DNA from 3 places in the Cytobacillus sp. Hz8 genome. Region 1 is predicted to be linked to each of the others. Evidence: a T-box and tRNA genes for the amino acid it is inferred to sense, from the RefSeq annotation. Region 1 holds a T-box; the other regions hold tRNA genes.
The links. The T-box of region 1 lies ahead of pheS (phenylalanine--tRNA ligase subunit alpha). A T-box ahead of a tRNA ligase gene usually reads a tRNA of that ligase, here a tRNA-Phe.
Positions count from the first base shown of each region.

Region 1 (6,076 bases):
TTACCGTCATGAATAATGAGAAGATGCTTTTAGCGAAAGCATGGGATAACAGAATTGGCTGTGCGATTGCGATTGATGTATTGAAAAATCTTCAAAATACGGAACATCCTAATGTCGTTTACGGCGTTGGAACTGTTCAGGAAGAAGTTGGTCTTCGCGGCGCAAAAACAGCTGCGCAAAAGATTGAACCGGATATTGCCTTTGGTGTTGATGTAGGGATTGCCGGAGATACTCCAGGAATAACGGAAAAAGAAGCATTAAGTAAAATGGGAAAAGGTCCGCAAATTATTTTATATGATGCATCAATGGTTTCCCACAAAGGGCTGCGCGATCTTGTGACAGATACAGCTGATGAATTCAATATTCCTTATCAATTTGATTCTGTTCCTGGTGGGGGTACGGATTCTGGTTCTATTCATTTAACACATAAAGGGGTACCCGCGTTATCCATTACAATCGCCACTCGATATATTCATTCTCATGCGGCGATGCTTCATCGGGATGATTATGAGAATGCCGTGAAGATAATTGTTGAAGTGATTAAACGTTTAGATCGGGAAACAGTAGATAAAATTACATTTGAATAAAGGGAAGGGACTACCATGAATAGGTAGTCCCTCTTGAATTTTTCCCAAATGAAAGTTACGTAATTAAAAGCATAAATAAAAAGCCAAAGACAAAATAAAATGTAGCACTTCGCTGATAACCATGACCGTGGCTCTCTGGTATAAGCTCTTTGTATACTAGGTATAGCATGGCTCCAGCAGCAATTCCTAATCCAACACCAATGGTGCTTTGAAAGGAATAACCGATTAAATACCCGATAATGCCTCCAACAATTTCTACAACTCCTGTTAGCGTTGCTATCAGAACTGCCTTGATACGATTCATTTCACTATTGACTAAATATAAAGCTACAATCAGACCTTCCGGCATATTCTGTAATCCAATCGTTATGGCCATTAAAACCCCTAAATGTTCATTCGTTTGACTGGAATAGGATAAGCCGACACTGGCTCCTTCCGGGAAGTTATGAAGCATTAATGCGATTAAGACTAGGATGGCACTTTGCTTTTTCTTTTCATCTAAATTATGCTCAAGTTCAACATGGGGCAGTGTCTTTTCTAATAAATCTAACATAATGACACCGAGCACAGTTCCGATACATGCCGTAATCGTCCCACTTGCGTCAATGCTTGCAGGTATCAGTCCGAAAGCAGTAGCAGAAACCATGACACCAGCAGACAGTGCAAGTAAATTATCTCTTGTCTTATGTTTAATGGTCTTCATAAATAGGACAGGCAATGCACCCACGCCGGTGGCAAAGGCAGAGCAAAAGCTCCCTAATAGCATGGTTAACATTTTGAGATTTCCTTTCTTGTTTGTCTTAAAAACGGAACGATCTATCGGATTTTTGTTTGCAGCTGGAGTTTTACTTAACGTATTAACATTTTTCTAAGTCTCCAATAATCGTCCCCTTTTTCCATATTTATTGATGAAGTTTTTACTTCATTCACAATATTTCCAATTGCTTTCATTTGCCATGGTGAACGGTAACTATATAGTTCGTTCCCCAAATGATATTCAATTGTTGTGTCAAGACAATTTGATTATTTTCTCCATTATAAGTGACTGCATAAAAAGAATCGTCCATCAAATTAAATAATACATATATGAAAAAAAGGGCTCTAATTGGGAGACATTTTACTCTTATTTAACACCAAGCCCAAGTTATCGTTCTTATTTTATCAATTTTGAATCATAAGCGCATAAAATGATAGGAAAAATTGAAGGAAGAAAGGAAAAAAGCTAGACCATATATTGGTTCTAGCTTTTAACTTTAGGGAAATTTTTTATCACTGTTATTTTAATCCGTCCTCTAATACTTGAAGCATTTCCTTTCTTTCATTCTCGGAGGAATGATTCCAGATGACTTCGAACAGAACACCAAGTCCAGGGAGCATTTTTTCCTCTCCTGTTTGAATTGCATCGACAATGGTTTCTCTGAGCTGTTCTTGAGTATTTCCGGATACGTTATGTATAATCGCATTTCTTAAGTTTAAATTCACTTAGCCAGTCTCCCTTCTCATTTAATTATTAATATCATTTTCTTTTTTTGGATTTATTATGTATTTAAGTTAAGATATAATAAGAAAATTGGAGTAGGAAAGGAGGAGGGCACAGAATGATGCATATCTCTTCTGCCAAAAATCCTCAAGTCAAACAATGGAAAAAGCTTTTAACAAAAAAAGAAAGAGATCGGTCTGGACTATTTCTTGTTGAAGGTTTTCACCTTGTGGAAGAAGCCTTGTTTGCCAATCAAATTGTTGAAATGATTGTGCATGAAGAGGTGGAACTGCCAGTAAAATGGAATTATCGTGATATTCCGGTTACGATGGTAACAGATGAAGTCATTAGAGCCTTAGCGGAAACAGAGACACCGCAAGGAATTGTTGCGATTTGTGAACAACAACAGGTGGAGCCAATTCACACGAAGGGGAAACGCTTCTTATTAGTGGATGCCGTCCAGGATCCCGGAAATCTAGGGACGATGATTCGTACTGCGGATGCTGCTGGAATGGATGCCATAATCGTTGGTGATGGAAGTGTAGATATCTATAATCCAAAAGTGTTACGTTCGGCACAAGGTAGTCATTTTCACTTGCCTGTTGTTAGAGGTCATTTAGAGGAATGGATTCCCCAATTATTGGAGCGGCAAATTCCGGTTTTCGGGACAGCTTTAGAGGGGGCAAGGGAATATAAAGAGATACAGGCAGCTTCCCAGTTTGCCTTGCTTGTTGGAAACGAAGGAAATGGTGTGAAGAAGGACTTTTTAAAGCAGACATCCACCAATTTATATATCCCGATTTATGGAAAAAGTGAATCATTAAATGTTGCAGTTGCGACCGGAATCTTGTTATATTATTTAAGGAATGAAAAATAGGTCTTATTTTTCTTAAATCCGTTTGAAACCTAACGGAAGATATACTATAATAGACGGAAAACTACATATTGAAAAATCACTGACGGAGAAGAGTAGCTTGCTGGTTCTATTTTAAGGGAGAAAATGCCTTGACTGAAAGCATTTTTATAGATAAAGGTAAGGGAAGTTCACCTCCTGAGTGGCATCGGGACCATATGGATTTTTAAATGTAAAGATGCATCGGTGGAAAGCCGTTATCTGAATGAAGAGAACACAAATGATTTTGTACATTGTGTTCATAAGGGTGGTACCGCGATATAAAACCTCGTCCCTTTTTGGGGGATAAGGTTTTTTTTATTGGAAAAATCAAGAAATGAAGGAGGATTCAAAACATGCAGGAGCAATTAAAACAGCTGCAACAAGAGGCGCTTGAAAAAGTAAATCAAGCAAGTGACCTGAAAGAATTAAATGATATTCGTGTCGCTTATTTAGGGAAAAAAGGACCGATTACGGAAGTTCTAAAAGGAATGGGAAAATTATCTGCGGAAGAACGTCCAAAAATGGGAGCTTTAGCAAATGAAGTTCGTGATGTAATTTCTGCAAGCATTTCCGAGAGACAACAGGTCTTAGAAAAAGCAGCGGTTGAAGCGAGGCTTGCTTCTGAAACCATTGATGTAACATTGCCAGGAAGATCAATTCAAGCTGGTAATTCCCATCCATTAACCCGCATTATCGAAGAATTAGAAGATTTATTTGTTGGGATGGGCTTTACGGTAGCGGAGGGCCCTGAAGTAGAGCAGGATTATTATAATTTTGAAGCTTTAAACTTACCAAAGGGACATCCGGCACGAGATATGCAGGATACCTTCTATATTACAGAAGAAACTTTGCTTCGTACGCACACTTCTCCAATGCAAGCAAGAACGATGGAAAAACATAAAGGAAAAGGTCCGGTCAAAATTATTTGTCCTGGAAAAGTGTATCGTCGCGATAATGATGATGCCACACACTCTCATCAATTTATGCAAATTGAAGGGTTGGTAGTAGATGAGAATATTCGTATGAGTGACCTAAAAGGAACACTTGAGGTTTTTGCTAAACAAATGTTCGGTGAAGAGCGCGAAATCCGATTACGCCCAAGCTTTTTCCCATTTACGGAGCCTTCTGTTGAAGTGGATATTTCTTGTAAAATTTGCCATGGTGATGGCTGCCATGTATGTAAAGGTACCGGCTGGATTGAAGTGCTTGGTGCAGGAATGGTGCATCCAAACGTGCTTGAAATGGCAGGCTTTGATTCTAAGAAATATTCAGGCTTTGCCTTTGGCATGGGGGCAGAGCGAATTGCTATGTTAAAGTATGGCATTGACGATATTCGCCACTACTATACAAATGATATTCGTTTCTTAAAACAATTTGCAGTACAAGAGTAAGTAGAAGGGATTGAGAATTCATGTTTGTATCATATAAATGGCTGCAGGAATATGTGGATTTGGCAGGTGTTACTGCTGAAGAACTAGCAGATAAAATTACGAAAAGCGGGATTGAAGTTGAAGGAGTAGAAACTTTAAATGAAGGCATTAAAGGGGTCATAATCGGTCATGTTGTTGAAAAAGAGCAGCATCCAAATGCGGATAAATTAAATAAATGTCTTGTAGACCTCGGTGGAGAAACACCCGTACAAATTATTTGTGGGGCTCCGAATGTTGATAAAGGACAAAAGGTGGCTGTTGCGACAATTGGCGCAGTTCTTCCTGGAAATTTCAAAATTAAAAAGGCGAAGCTTCGCGGGGAGGAATCCAATGGTATGATTTGTTCCTTAAAGGAACTGGGAATTGACCCAAAAGTAGTAGCAAAGGATTTTTCTGAAGGTATTTTTGTTTTCCCAAGCGATGTGCAGGTTGGGGCAGATGCGATTTCATATTTACAACGGGACGATTGTATTTTAGAACTGGGATTAACTCCTAATCGCGCCGATTGCCTAAGCATGATTGGTGTTGCCTATGAAGTAGCAGCCATCTTAGGCAGAGAAGTGAAGCTTCCAAATCCAGAAGTAAGCCCATCAAATGAAAAAGCTGAAGATTATATTCAAGTGACGGTTGATGCTAAAGAAGATAATCCATTATATGTCGCAAAAGTAATCAAGAATGTAAAAATAGGTCCATCCCCATTGTGGATGCAAGGCAGATTAATGGCTGCAGGTATTCGACCACACAATAATGTTGTCGATATCACGAATTATATTTTATTGGAATATGGTCAACCACTACACGCTTTTGATTATGATCGTTTAGGTTCAAAGGAGATCTTGGTCCGTCGTGCAAATGAGGGAGAAAAGCTGACTACTTTAGATGATGCAGAGAGAACTCTTACGGGCGATCATTTAGTTATTACAAATGGCAAAGAACCAGTGGCATTAGCTGGTGTCATGGGTGGAGCAAACTCTGAAGTTCAATCGGATACGACAACCGTACTATTAGAATCTGCCTATTTTAATGGAGCAACAATCCGCAAGGCCTCTAAGGATCATGGCCTAAGAAGTGAAGCCAGTGCACGTTATGAAAAAGGCATTGATCCAAATCGTACTCGCATAGCTGCTTTAAGAGCGGTTGAATTAATGGCCCTTTATGCTGGCGGCGAGGTTTTAGAAGGTTCTGTTGAAGCAGATACCTTATCTGTTGAGCCCGCTGTAGTCACGATAACCTTAGAAAAAATAAATCGCGTGCTTGGAACAACCATTACGGTTTCAGAAGTTGAAGATATTTTCTCTCGTTTGCAGTTCGATGTACGTGTCGATAATGAAACATTCACCGTTACAGTACCAACAAGACGCGGGGATATTACGATTGAAGAAGATTTGATTGAAGAGGTTGCCCGACTTTTCGGATATGATAATCTTCCTACAACCTTACCAATTGGTTCTTCAACTCCGGGACATTTAACAGAGTATCAGAAGAAACGTCGAGTTGTTCGCCGCTTTTTGGAAGGCGCGGGTCTATATCAAGCGGTCTCATATTCTTTAACAAGTCGTGAGAAGTCGACGCAATATGCGTTAGCAAAATGTGAGCCCATCCGCTTGGCTATGCCAATGAGTGAAGATAAAAGCTTCCTTCGTTTAAGCATTCTTCCACAGCTGCTGGAAGTGGTGAAGCATAA
Region 1 is NZ_JBHKFI010000011.1:3,926-10,001, forward strand. Features, by position in the region: gene ACE38V_RS14070 (M42 family metallopeptidase) at 1-587, shown strand, start outside; gene ACE38V_RS14075 (ZIP family metal transporter) at 643-1,362, opposite strand; gene sspI (small acid-soluble spore protein SspI) at 1,863-2,069, opposite strand; gene ACE38V_RS14085 (TrmH family RNA methyltransferase) at 2,186-2,944, shown strand; T-box leader at 3,015-3,259, shown strand; gene pheS (phenylalanine--tRNA ligase subunit alpha) at 3,316-4,353, shown strand; gene pheT (phenylalanine--tRNA ligase subunit beta) at 4,374-6,076, shown strand, end outside.

Region 2 (5,250 bases), on a different contig from region 1:
CCCCCACTGATGGAAGTTTCACTTTATAATTAAATCTATTTTAGTTTAAATTGAACCGATCGGAGCCTGTAAGCAATCATAAGTCCCCTTCTCAATTTGGATTGTGGTATGTTCAATTCCAAAACGATCATGTAGCTCCATACTTATTTTTTGAAGGAGAACATCATTATCAGTAATGTCTGAACGAATAAGATGGACCGTTAAAGCCGGCTCCGTCGTACTCATTCCCCAAACATGTAAATCATGAACGTCTACCACAGTAGGGATATCTTTCAGGTACTGCTGAATTTGATTAACATCAATACCATTTGGAACAGCGTCTAAAGATAAATTAATGGATTCACGTAATAATCCCCACGTTCCAATAAATATCACAATCACAATGACTAAGCTCATTAAAGGATCCATCCAATTCCACCCTGTCCAGAGTACAATAAAACCTGAAATCACAACTCCCAATGAAACGACTGCGTCGGCAACCATATGTAAAAAGGCGCCTCGAATATTTAGATCATCTTTACTCCCTTTCATAAATAACAAAGCGGTAATCGAATTAATGACGATACCAACCAAAGCTACGGATATAATGATTCCTCCTTCAACCGGAGAAGGAGATGAAAACCTTTGAATGGCTTCCCAAGCTATTGCCCCAATAGCTACTAGTAGAAAAACAGCATTAAATAATGCGGCTAGGATAGAACTCTTCTTAAATCCATATGTCCGCTTTGAAGTGGGAGCTTTCTTTCCTAACCATACAGCAATCCATGCAATTAATAATCCTAATACATCACTTAAATTATGACCAGCATCAGCCAGCAATGCTAAAGAATCTCCTACGATACCATAGACCACTTCAACAATAATAAATAAAATATTTAATATAATCCCAAATCCAAATGCAAACCCATAATTTACAGGACTATGATGATGATGTTCGTGATTATGATCATGACCCATCTTAATTCTCTCCTTTCCCTCTCATACTTTATCCTTTAAATCATCATTGTCTTTTATAACAGTTCTATATGAGTATATGTTCATATTCAAATTATGCTACAACGTCATGCAAAAATCAACAAAAAATCCCCAATTATTTTTACCGCTATTTTTCCCATTGAATGAGTACCTTTCATGTGATTTAAGAAAAAAAGAAAAGCGTTGCTGAAATAAATTCAACAACGCTTTTAAAACAACTCGATTTTCACATTTCCTATGGATTTAAGCGAAAGCTTGAGAATCATCTATTGAATGAATATGGATTTTCTCAAGATTTTGGGAAAGAAGCAAAGAAAAAGTTCCCTTTGTTGTTTGCACTTTTAGAATATAACTCGTTGCTTCACCTTGAATCTCTGAATGATGAGTCACCTGTTGCGGCTTCATTTCTAACTCACATCCTTGATTCGACATATTGACAAGGAAGATACCATTATGTAAATTCAAAAACTCACTGACGGATGCCTTTGCCAGCTCATCTATTTCAGTTAATTGTTCTTCTGCATATGCAGAAGCAATTTCAAGAAATACATCTTCATTAGCCGCTATTGCAGTATAAAGAGTCTTTTCTCCTACTATATCTTGATGAACAACCCAATCATAATTAAATGGTTGATCTAATCCATGCACTTCTAAGTAAACTTGATTATCTATAAAACGAATTATATTTTTAGCAAACAAGGAGATGTATTGAATAATATAGTCCTTATTTCCTAAATCCATTATATTAATAGAATTCTCAACCAGTGCTTCAATATCCCCACTTTTGATTGCTTCAAATTTATCATCTGTTAAACTGTGTTTGACTTTATAATCAGAAAGTGCACTCGAATATTGTTCAATAGTCATGAAACCTTGATCAACAAGTGCCTGAGCTAATAATAAATGATCCTGCTTTTGCGCAGATAGCATTTGATTTACTTGTTCATCCGTCAAATACCCCAATTCAACTGCGATCTCGCCAAAGCGTTTATCCATTTGTCTTTGCTTTTCATGAACCTCTTCAACCTGCGAGGCAGTCATATAACCTTCATCAACAGCCATGACACCAATTTTGACATGAGTGGTCCCTTGCTTCTCTAAAGCTTCTTTAAGCTGCTCGGCTGTTATTAATCCACTGTTTAATAGATAATGACCAAAATATTGACTAAACATGTGCAGTCTCCTCTCTTTCTTTTAATATCTTTTCAATGATGCTTGCAACAGCATCGAGAGAGACTGGCTTCTGTATAAAATCATATGCTCCAAGCTGTAAAGATCTCTTTAAGTGATCCTTTGTTCCGGCTGATGAGGCCATCACAACCTTGATATTTGAATCAAATTCCATAATTTCCTTCAAGGCTTCCATTCCATCCTTATCAGGCATAACAATATCCAAGAAAACAAGATCCGGACGATGTTCCTTAACTAATTCAATCACTACTTGACCATTAACTGCTTCTAAAATCTCTTTACACTTACATTTTTCTAAGAGGCCAATAAACTTTTTCCGAATTAGCATGGAATCATCACAGATAATCACTTTTAAATTATTCTCCATAGATGCTCAACTCCTAACAGATAATGAACTTTTCATACGCAATCTGGAACAATGACAACATCAAAGAATGAAATAATAAGGATTTTAGGTTGGAATTCCTTATTCATTAAATTTCGAGATTAGAGGGCCAAAATCCTTTTTATAATCGAAGAATATTCCTGCTTTTTGTCGATTTTTGGAGAATATTAAAGTCTTTTGGCCTAAAACATTCATTTGATCCTTTTCTATTTTTTGTATAATAATTCCTTTTCTAATTCATACTGTTAATGAGTTTGTTTTGGAGGAGATGAATAACAATGAAAATAATTGGATTATGCTATAAGTGTAATGGAGTAGGTTATATAAAAAAATATCTTATAATTAAAAAAACCTGTACTCATTGCTATGGCACAGGAAGAATTAGTCAAAGTATTCAAGAATATCGAGGAATTTAATTAAATCAAAAAAACAAGCTAATCAAAAATAACGAAAGCTTGGTTTTATCTTTTTAATAAAATGGCTCCGCAGGTAGGATTCGAACCTACGACCGTTCGGTTAACAGCCGAATGCTCTACCACTGAGCTACTGCGGAATAATAAGTTTTCGTTCCTAAAACTCGGAAAGCTTTGCCGAATGTCCTCATCTCAGGAAGCTTATCCAAGTAGCGGCTCGATGAGTACAACTCGAAGTATATTCATTGGAGAGATGCTCGTTGCTCTACCACTGAGCTACTGCGGAATACTCTTTCAAAATATCACAAAAAACAATTATACATAATCATTTTCTAAAAAGCAAAGTATTTCTAAAAGAAAATGGGCCTAAATGGACTTGAACCATCGACCTCACGCTTATCAGGCGTGCGCTCTAACCAGCTGAGCTATAGGCCCATATGGAAAGCGGGTGATGGGAATCGAACCCACGACAACAGCTTGGAAGGCTGTGGTTTTACCACTAAACTACACCCGCAGAACAGTGACAATTCTATTAGGATTTTCGCTCTTAAATATAATGGGGCGATCGATGGGAATCGAACCCACGAGTGTCGGAGCCACAATCCGATGCGTTAACCACTTCGCCACGACCGCCATTATTTTCCAACTCTCATAGTCAGAAGCAAATAGTGGTGGAGGGGGACGGATTCGAACCGCCGAACCCAAGGGAGCGGATTTACAGTCCGCCGCGTTTAGCCACTTCGCTACCCCTCCAAATAAAAAAGATGGCTCAGGACGGAATCGAACCGCCGACACAAGGATTTTCAGTCCTTTGCTCTACCGACTGAGCTACTGAGCCATATAAAAATATTCACCTACAGTTAATTCCACTTCGTCCTTCACCCAAAACTCAGGAAGTTTATTCAAGAAGCCTTTCGTTTTGTGTGCTGATGCCTTTGCTTCGCAGCTTACTCGGTCGTGCTCTACCGACTGGAGCTACTGAGCCATTAAGCATTGTTAAATTATATGATGGCGGAGGAAGAGGGATTCGAACCCCCGCGCGGTTTAACCCGCCTGTCGGTTTTCAAGACCGATCCCTTCAGCCAGACTTGGGTATTCCTCCAAATATATATAATAATAGTAGCGGCAGAGGGGATCGAACCCCCGACCTCACGGGTATGAACCGTACGCTCTAGCCAGCTGAGCTACGCCGCCATATTTATTAATATAATGAATGGTGGAGACTAGCGGGATCGAACCGCTGACCTCCTGCGTGCAAAGCAGGCGCTCTCCCAGCTGAGCTAAGCCCCCAATAATAAAGATTTTCTAAAAAAATATTTTTTTAATGGCGCGCCCAGTAGGAGTCGAACCCGCAACCTTCTGATCCGTAGTCAGACGCTCTATCCAATTGAGCTATGGGCGCAAATTTTAGTTAAATTAATCATTTAAAAACTGGAGCGGAAGACGGGGTTCGAACCCGCGACCCCCACCTTGGCAAGGTGATGTTCTACCACTGAACTACTTCCGCGCGCTTAATGGTGCGGGTGAAGGGAGTCGAACCCCCACGCCTTGCGGCGCCAGATCCTAAGTCTGGTGCGTCTGCCAATTCCGCCACACCCGCGTATTTGAAATGTATAATGGTGAGCCATGAAGGACTCGAACCTTCGACCCTCTGATTAAAAGTCAGATGCTCTACCTACTGAGCTAATGGCTCTTAAAAAATAATTTGATATGGTGCCGGCGAGAGGACTTGAACCCCCAACCTACTGATTACGATTCAGTTGCTCTACCAGTTGAGCTACACCGGCATCTGAATACAAAAACATTAACAATATTTTATATGGTGGAGGATGACGGGCTCGAACCGCCGACCCTCTGCTTGTAAGGCAGATGCTCTCCCAGCTGAGCTAATCCTCCAACGCACAGGACGTGCTAGTGCATGCGTTGCGACAGGACGTCGCGCTTTTAGCATGCCTTCCTTTAAATGGTGACCCCTACGGGATTCGAACCCGTGTTACCGCCGTGAAAGGGCGGTGTCTTAACCGCTTGACCAAGGGGCCAATTTTAGCCTGGCGGGCGTCCTACTCTCACAGGGGGAGAGCCCCCAACTACCATCGGCGCTGAGAAGCTTAACTTCCGTGTTCGGTATGGGAACGGGTGTGACCTTCTCGCTATCGCCACCAGACTTGTATTCACTTGAGAGTTTGTTCTCTCAAAACTAGATAATGTTCAAGAAGAAGAAAGAAATCCATGTAATCTATTTGGTTAAGTCCTCGATCGATTAGTATTTGTCAGCTCCACGTGTCG
Region 2 is NZ_JBHKFI010000001.1:83-5,332, reverse strand. Features, by position in the region: gene ACE38V_RS00105 (cation diffusion facilitator family transporter) at 46-957, opposite strand; gene ACE38V_RS00100 (cyclic di-GMP-binding domain-containing protein, MshE-related) at 1,219-2,148, opposite strand; gene ACE38V_RS00095 (response regulator) at 2,141-2,533, opposite strand; tRNA gene ACE38V_RS00090 (tRNA-Asn) at 3,030-3,104, opposite strand; tRNA gene ACE38V_RS00085 (tRNA-Ile) at 3,326-3,399, opposite strand; tRNA gene ACE38V_RS00080 (tRNA-Gly) at 3,408-3,478, opposite strand; tRNA gene ACE38V_RS00075 (tRNA-His) at 3,522-3,597, opposite strand; tRNA gene ACE38V_RS00070 (tRNA-Tyr) at 3,634-3,717, opposite strand; tRNA gene ACE38V_RS00065 (tRNA-Phe) at 3,730-3,802, opposite strand; tRNA gene ACE38V_RS00060 (tRNA-Ser) at 3,974-4,066, opposite strand; tRNA gene ACE38V_RS00055 (tRNA-Met) at 4,085-4,158, opposite strand; tRNA gene ACE38V_RS00050 (tRNA-Ala) at 4,179-4,254, opposite strand; tRNA gene ACE38V_RS00045 (tRNA-Arg) at 4,290-4,366, opposite strand; tRNA gene ACE38V_RS00040 (tRNA-Gly) at 4,397-4,471, opposite strand; tRNA gene ACE38V_RS00035 (tRNA-Leu) at 4,480-4,564, opposite strand; tRNA gene ACE38V_RS00030 (tRNA-Lys) at 4,582-4,657, opposite strand; tRNA gene ACE38V_RS00025 (tRNA-Thr) at 4,676-4,751, opposite strand; tRNA gene ACE38V_RS00020 (tRNA-Val) at 4,785-4,860, opposite strand; tRNA gene ACE38V_RS00015 (tRNA-Glu) at 4,929-5,003, opposite strand; rRNA gene rrf (5S ribosomal RNA) at 5,011-5,128, opposite strand; partial or broken rRNA gene ACE38V_RS00005 (23S ribosomal RNA) at 5,205-5,250, opposite strand, start outside.
Region 2: it has a tRNA-Phe gene. The T-box ahead of pheS (phenylalanine--tRNA ligase subunit alpha) is inferred to sense a tRNA for this amino acid. The anticodon was not compared.

Region 3 (5,250 bases), on a different contig from region 1:
ATTAGCTCAGCTGGGAGAGCATCTGCCTTACAAGCAGAGGGTCGGCGGTTCGAGCCCGTCATCCTCCACCATTTATCTAATCAGACAAGCAAGCCGGCCTAGCACAATTGGTAGAGCACGACCGAAAAGCTTCTTTGAGGAACATCAGCATACTGATCGAGCTGCTACTTGAATAGGCTTACTGAGATCAGGATGACGATAACAAATTGCGTTGCTGAAAATAATTATTTTTACGAAAATATATGCCGGCCTAGCTCAATTGGTAGAGCAACTGACTTGTAATCAGTAGGTTGGGGGTTCAAGTCCTCTGGCCGGCACCACTAAAATAGAGAGCCATTAGCTCAGTCGGTAGAGCACGACCGAATAAGCTTCTTGTATAGGCCTCAGAGTACGCAATGAACTGCTTCATGAATAAGCTATCTGAAATGCGGACGTCGTAGATGCCATAGATTAAGAATAGAACTAAATTAATAAGCAAAATAAAATTGAGAGCCATTAGCTCAGTAGGTAGAGCATCTGACTTTTAATCAGAGGGTCGAAGGTTCGAGTCCTTCATGGCTCACCATATTTGCGGAAGTAGTTCAGTGGTAGAACATCACCTTGCCAAGGTGAGGGTCGCGGGTTCGAACCCCGTCTTCCGCTCCAAGTAATGCCGGGGTGGCGGAACTGGCAGACGCACAGGACTTAAAATCCTGCGGTAGGTGACTACCGTACCGGTTCGATTCCGGTCCTCGGCACCACTTTTAAATTAATAATGCGCCCATAGCTCAATTGGATAGAGCGTCTGACTACGGATCAGAAGGTTGCGGGTTCGACTCCTACTGGGCGCGTTTATTTCGGGAAGTAGCTCAGCTTGGTAGAGCACTTGGTTTGGGACCAAGGGGTCGCAGGTTCGAATCCTGTCTTCCCGATTTGTAGAGACATACTATAAGTTTTGGCGGCGTAGCTCAGCTGGCTAGAGCGTACGGTTCATACCCGTGAGGTCGGGGGTTCGATCCCCTCTGCCGCTACCATTTTTCATATGTTTTTTGGAGGAATACCCAAGTCTGGCTGAAGGGATCGGTCTTGAAAACCGACAGGCGGGTTAAACCGCGCGGGGGTTCGAATCCCTCTTCCTCCTCCATTTTATATGTCATCGCGGATGGAGCAACGAGCGTTACTCCAATGAACAATCTGCGAGTTGTACCGATTGATCCACAACTTGAGTAAGCTTTCTGAGATTGGGACAGTCATGCACAAACAAAATGCATTAACTAAACTTTATATATTATTATTATTATTATTATTATTATTATTATTATCGCGGGGTGGAGCAGTCTGGTAGCTCGTCGGGCTCATAACCCGAAGGTCGCAGGTTCAAATCCTGCCTCCGCAATCGCAATGGTCCGGTAGTTCAGTTGGTTAGAATGCCTGCCTGTCACGCAGGAGGTCGCGGGTTCGAGTCCCGTCCGGACCGCCATTTTTATCTTCTATAGGTAAGAATATGGCTTAGTAGCTCAGTCGGTAGAGCACGATCGAATAAGCTACGAAGCAAAAACAACAGCGCACAAAACGAAAGACATCTTGAATAGGCTTTCTGAGTTTTGGGCGAAGGACGAAGAAGAATTCTCTGTAGGTGAATATATATATGGCTCAGTAGCTCAGTCGGTAGAGCACGACCGAATAAGCTGCGAAGCAAAAGCTTCAGCGCACAAAACGAACGGCTACTTGAATTGACTTCCTGAGTTTTGTGTGAAGGACGAAGTGAGATTCTCTGTAGGTGAATATATTTATATGGCTCAGTAGCTCAGTCGGTAGAGCAAAGGACTGAAAATCCTTGTGTCGGCGGTTCGATTCCGTCCTGAGCCATCTTTTTTCATTTGGAGGGGTAGCGAAGTGGCTAAACGCGGCGGACTGTAAATCCGCTCCCATGGGTTCGGCGGTTCGAATCCGTCCCCCTCCACCATTAATGTCCATATAGGGGCATAGTTTAACGGTAGAACAGAGGTCTCCAAAACCTCCAGTGTGGGTTCGATTCCTACTGCCCCTGCCAATTAAATAATGATGGCGGTTGTGGCGAAGTGGTTAACGCATCGGATTGTGGTTCCGACACTCGTGGGTTCGATTCCCATCAATCGCCCCATTTTTAGAAATTACGACATTGGGTTGTTTATGATTGTGTTTTTGTGATAGAATGTGGAATGTTGAGGAATTTTCTGTAGAAGTTGTTTTGTCCCTCTGGTTTATTTATGCAGTTTAGGGGAATGTCGAAACATTAATTACAGAAGTAATTCAAAGAAACTTTTTCATTTGCAATGATTCTTTACGCAGGTAGTTTTGTTTTTAAGAAATACTCTTGAATGTTTTTTGTGGTTTAAATAAGGGTGTGTCGACATATTTAACTACAGGAGTAGTTCAAGGTAGTATATTCAGTTGCAAGTATTGTTTACGCATATGATTTTGTTTAAGAAATATTCTTGAATGGATTTTGTGGTTGTATTAAGGGAATGTCGAAACATTTAACTACAGAAGTAATTCGATGCAGCATATTCATTTGCAATTAAATGTTTCTGCGGTGCATATTCATGATGCTTACTCGAGGGAGTAATTTCATGGAGATTCTTCAGTGGGCTATAGCCAAGCGGTAAGGCAACGGACTTTGACTCCGTCATGCGTAGGTTCGAATCCTGCTAGCCCAGCCAATTTTATAATAAGGCAGCATAGCCAAGTGGTAAGGCAGAGGTCTGCAAAACCTTCACCACCGGTTCAAATCCGGTTGCTGCCTCCATTTTTATCATAATGCGGGTGTAGTTTAGTGGTAAAACTACAGCCTTCCAAGCTGTTGTCGTGAGTTCGATTCTCATCACCCGCTCCATTTAGGGGCCTATAGCTCAGCTGGTTAGAGCGCACGCCTGATAAGCGTGAGGTCGATGGTTCGAGTCCATTTAGGCCCACCATATTATTTTATTTCGCAGTAGCTCAGTGGTAGAGCAACGAGCATCTCTCCGATGAATATGCTTCGAGTTGTACTCATCGAGCCACTACTTGGATAAGCTTTCTGAGATGAGGACATTCGGCAAAGCTTTCTGAGATTTAGGAATGAAAACTTATTATTCCGCAGTAGCTCAGTGGTAGAGCATTCGGCTGTTAACCGAACGGTCGTAGGTTCGAATCCTACCTGCGGAGCCATTTATATATTAGGGTAATGGTTTTGGAAAAATTCCGTTATTCTCCATACATATCTAATGCGCCTTTAGCTCAGCTGGATAGAGCATACGCCTTCTAAGCGTACGGTCAGAGGTTCGAATCCTCTAAGGCGCGTAACAAGAGGGTACCCAAGGCAAAAAGCTTTTTGGTATTCTCTTTTTATTTGGATGATCCGATTTTAAATTATACAACTAAAGTGTGATACTAAAAGGAGAAGTGGAATGGCCTAAACTGGCTGTCCAACTTCTCTTTTTTTATTTGGTCGGGAGATCTTTAAAAAGAATAAACAAGTAAACTTTATGATTTAGAAAATATAAAGTTAGGTTTGGTACTCCGTTTATTCGCGGTCATCTTTTTATATGAGATTTTGAAAAAAGTACCCTCGTTTTCTATAAAATGCTCGCGAAACTACTAAAATATGCACAAAAAATTAGAAATGCCCGCGGAAAAGTGGCATTATTATCATTCAAAAGGAGGCGTGATCTTGATTATTCGCGACTTCCCAAATTTATTCGCGAAAATCCAAGGTTTATTCGCGACTTTTTAAATTTATTCGCGAAAATGACCAATTTATTCGCGACTGTCTTTTATATTCGCGATTTTGAAAAAATATTCGTGAGCACCCTCCACTATTCTCAAAAATCGATCTCCTCTACATTCAACACTCGCCGCAAAAATCAGTTAACTCAATAAATCACCGTTACATTTTGATCATGTAAATACTTAATCCACTCATCAGTAGGTTTTTGATCCGTGACGAGGTAATCGATTTCCTTAAATGACATAAAGCTGACAAAGGCGATGTTGTCAAATTTGGTGTGGTCTAATAGCAGCATGGTTTTTCCGGCTTGATAGATCATGGCTTTTTTTAGCTCTGAGTCAGGTTCGTTTGAGTCAGTTATGTCTTTTTCTTTATCAATACCTTTGCAGCTGATGATAGCTAAGTCGGTATTGTATTTATGTACGGTTTCTTGGGGAATGGAGCCGACAAGGGAAAAGGAATGTGGCCGCAGTATTCCACCAGTTGAAATGATGCGCAGCTTATCGCTGTTTATTTCATTTAATATCTTGACTGAATTCGTTATGATTGTGATGTTTTGTTTTTCGGTTAGCAATTTGACTAATTCGTAGCAAGTGGAACTCGAATCAACAAATAGGGAGTCATGATCGCTAATATAATTGAGTGCTTTTTGGGCAATTTCCTGCTTTGTTTGTAAATTTTGGTCACTTCTTGCAACAAAGGGAAGGTCCTCATTGGTGTGTTGATTAATGATCGCTCCTCCATAAGTTCGAGTAACGAGTCCTTCTTTTTCAAGTTTTTCTAAATCTCTTCTAATGGTTTCCTCTGTTACATTAAAGCGCTTGCTTAAATCGGAAACCAACACTCTTTTATCTATTTGAATAATCTCTATGACTCTTTGCCGTCTTTCAATAGGTAACACGGTAGAATTCCCCCTCAGATGAGTTGAGTACTATATCATTATTATAGCAAAAAATGTGGTTTTTGTACTAGTGTACTTGGAAAAACAAATAAAAACAACAAGAAAATGAGAAGATATGGTGAAAATACAACATGAACAAAGAAAATCATGTATGTTTTTGTTGACTTTCAAATAATCAAAATTTATTATTTAGTTAGGCAATAAAAAAGATGTTTTTTCCTTTTTTTTATCATTATTTGTGAATCATTGAGCAATAAATAATCAAAACAATATGATTTGGAGGCTGATCTTAATGAGTGGACATGTTCTATTTGTACCAAGCACAAACCTTATGGGAAGAGGATGTTTAGCTGAAGTTGGACCGTTTATCAAAGATATTGGCAAGAAAAAGGCATTAGTGGTAACAGATAAATTTTTGATGAAAAGTGGAATTGCGGATAGAGTTATTTCGGTTTTAAAGGAAGCCGAGATTGACTATGTGGTGTATGATGATGTGAAACCAAATCCATCAACAAGCACAGTCTATACTGGTGTTGATATCTATAAGGAAAATCAATGTGAATTATTAGTATCGATTGGTGGAGGCTCCCCACAGGACACAGCCAAAGCCATTGGTCTTTAC
Region 3 is NZ_JBHKFI010000023.1:47-5,296, forward strand. Features, by position in the region: tRNA gene ACE38V_RS20175 (tRNA-Val) at 1-71, shown strand, start outside; tRNA gene ACE38V_RS20180 (tRNA-Thr) at 245-320, shown strand; tRNA gene ACE38V_RS20185 (tRNA-Lys) at 490-565, shown strand; tRNA gene ACE38V_RS20190 (tRNA-Gly) at 571-645, shown strand; tRNA gene ACE38V_RS20195 (tRNA-Leu) at 652-740, shown strand; tRNA gene ACE38V_RS20200 (tRNA-Arg) at 757-830, shown strand; tRNA gene ACE38V_RS20205 (tRNA-Pro) at 838-911, shown strand; tRNA gene ACE38V_RS20210 (tRNA-Met) at 937-1,013, shown strand; tRNA gene ACE38V_RS20215 (tRNA-Ser) at 1,031-1,123, shown strand; tRNA gene ACE38V_RS20220 (tRNA-Met) at 1,302-1,375, shown strand; tRNA gene ACE38V_RS20225 (tRNA-Asp) at 1,383-1,459, shown strand; tRNA gene ACE38V_RS20230 (tRNA-Phe) at 1,776-1,848, shown strand; tRNA gene ACE38V_RS20235 (tRNA-Tyr) at 1,862-1,945, shown strand; tRNA gene ACE38V_RS20240 (tRNA-Trp) at 1,959-2,032, shown strand; tRNA gene ACE38V_RS20245 (tRNA-His) at 2,047-2,122, shown strand; tRNA gene ACE38V_RS20250 (tRNA-Gln) at 2,607-2,681, shown strand; tRNA gene ACE38V_RS20255 (tRNA-Cys) at 2,694-2,767, shown strand; tRNA gene ACE38V_RS20260 (tRNA-Gly) at 2,781-2,854, shown strand; tRNA gene ACE38V_RS20265 (tRNA-Ile) at 2,860-2,936, shown strand; tRNA gene ACE38V_RS20270 (tRNA-Asn) at 3,094-3,168, shown strand; tRNA gene ACE38V_RS20275 (tRNA-Arg) at 3,227-3,300, shown strand; gene ACE38V_RS20280 (DeoR/GlpR family DNA-binding transcription regulator) at 3,873-4,628, opposite strand; gene ACE38V_RS20285 (iron-containing alcohol dehydrogenase) at 4,921-5,250, shown strand, end outside.
Region 3: it has a tRNA-Phe gene. The T-box ahead of pheS (phenylalanine--tRNA ligase subunit alpha) is inferred to sense a tRNA for this amino acid. The anticodon was not compared.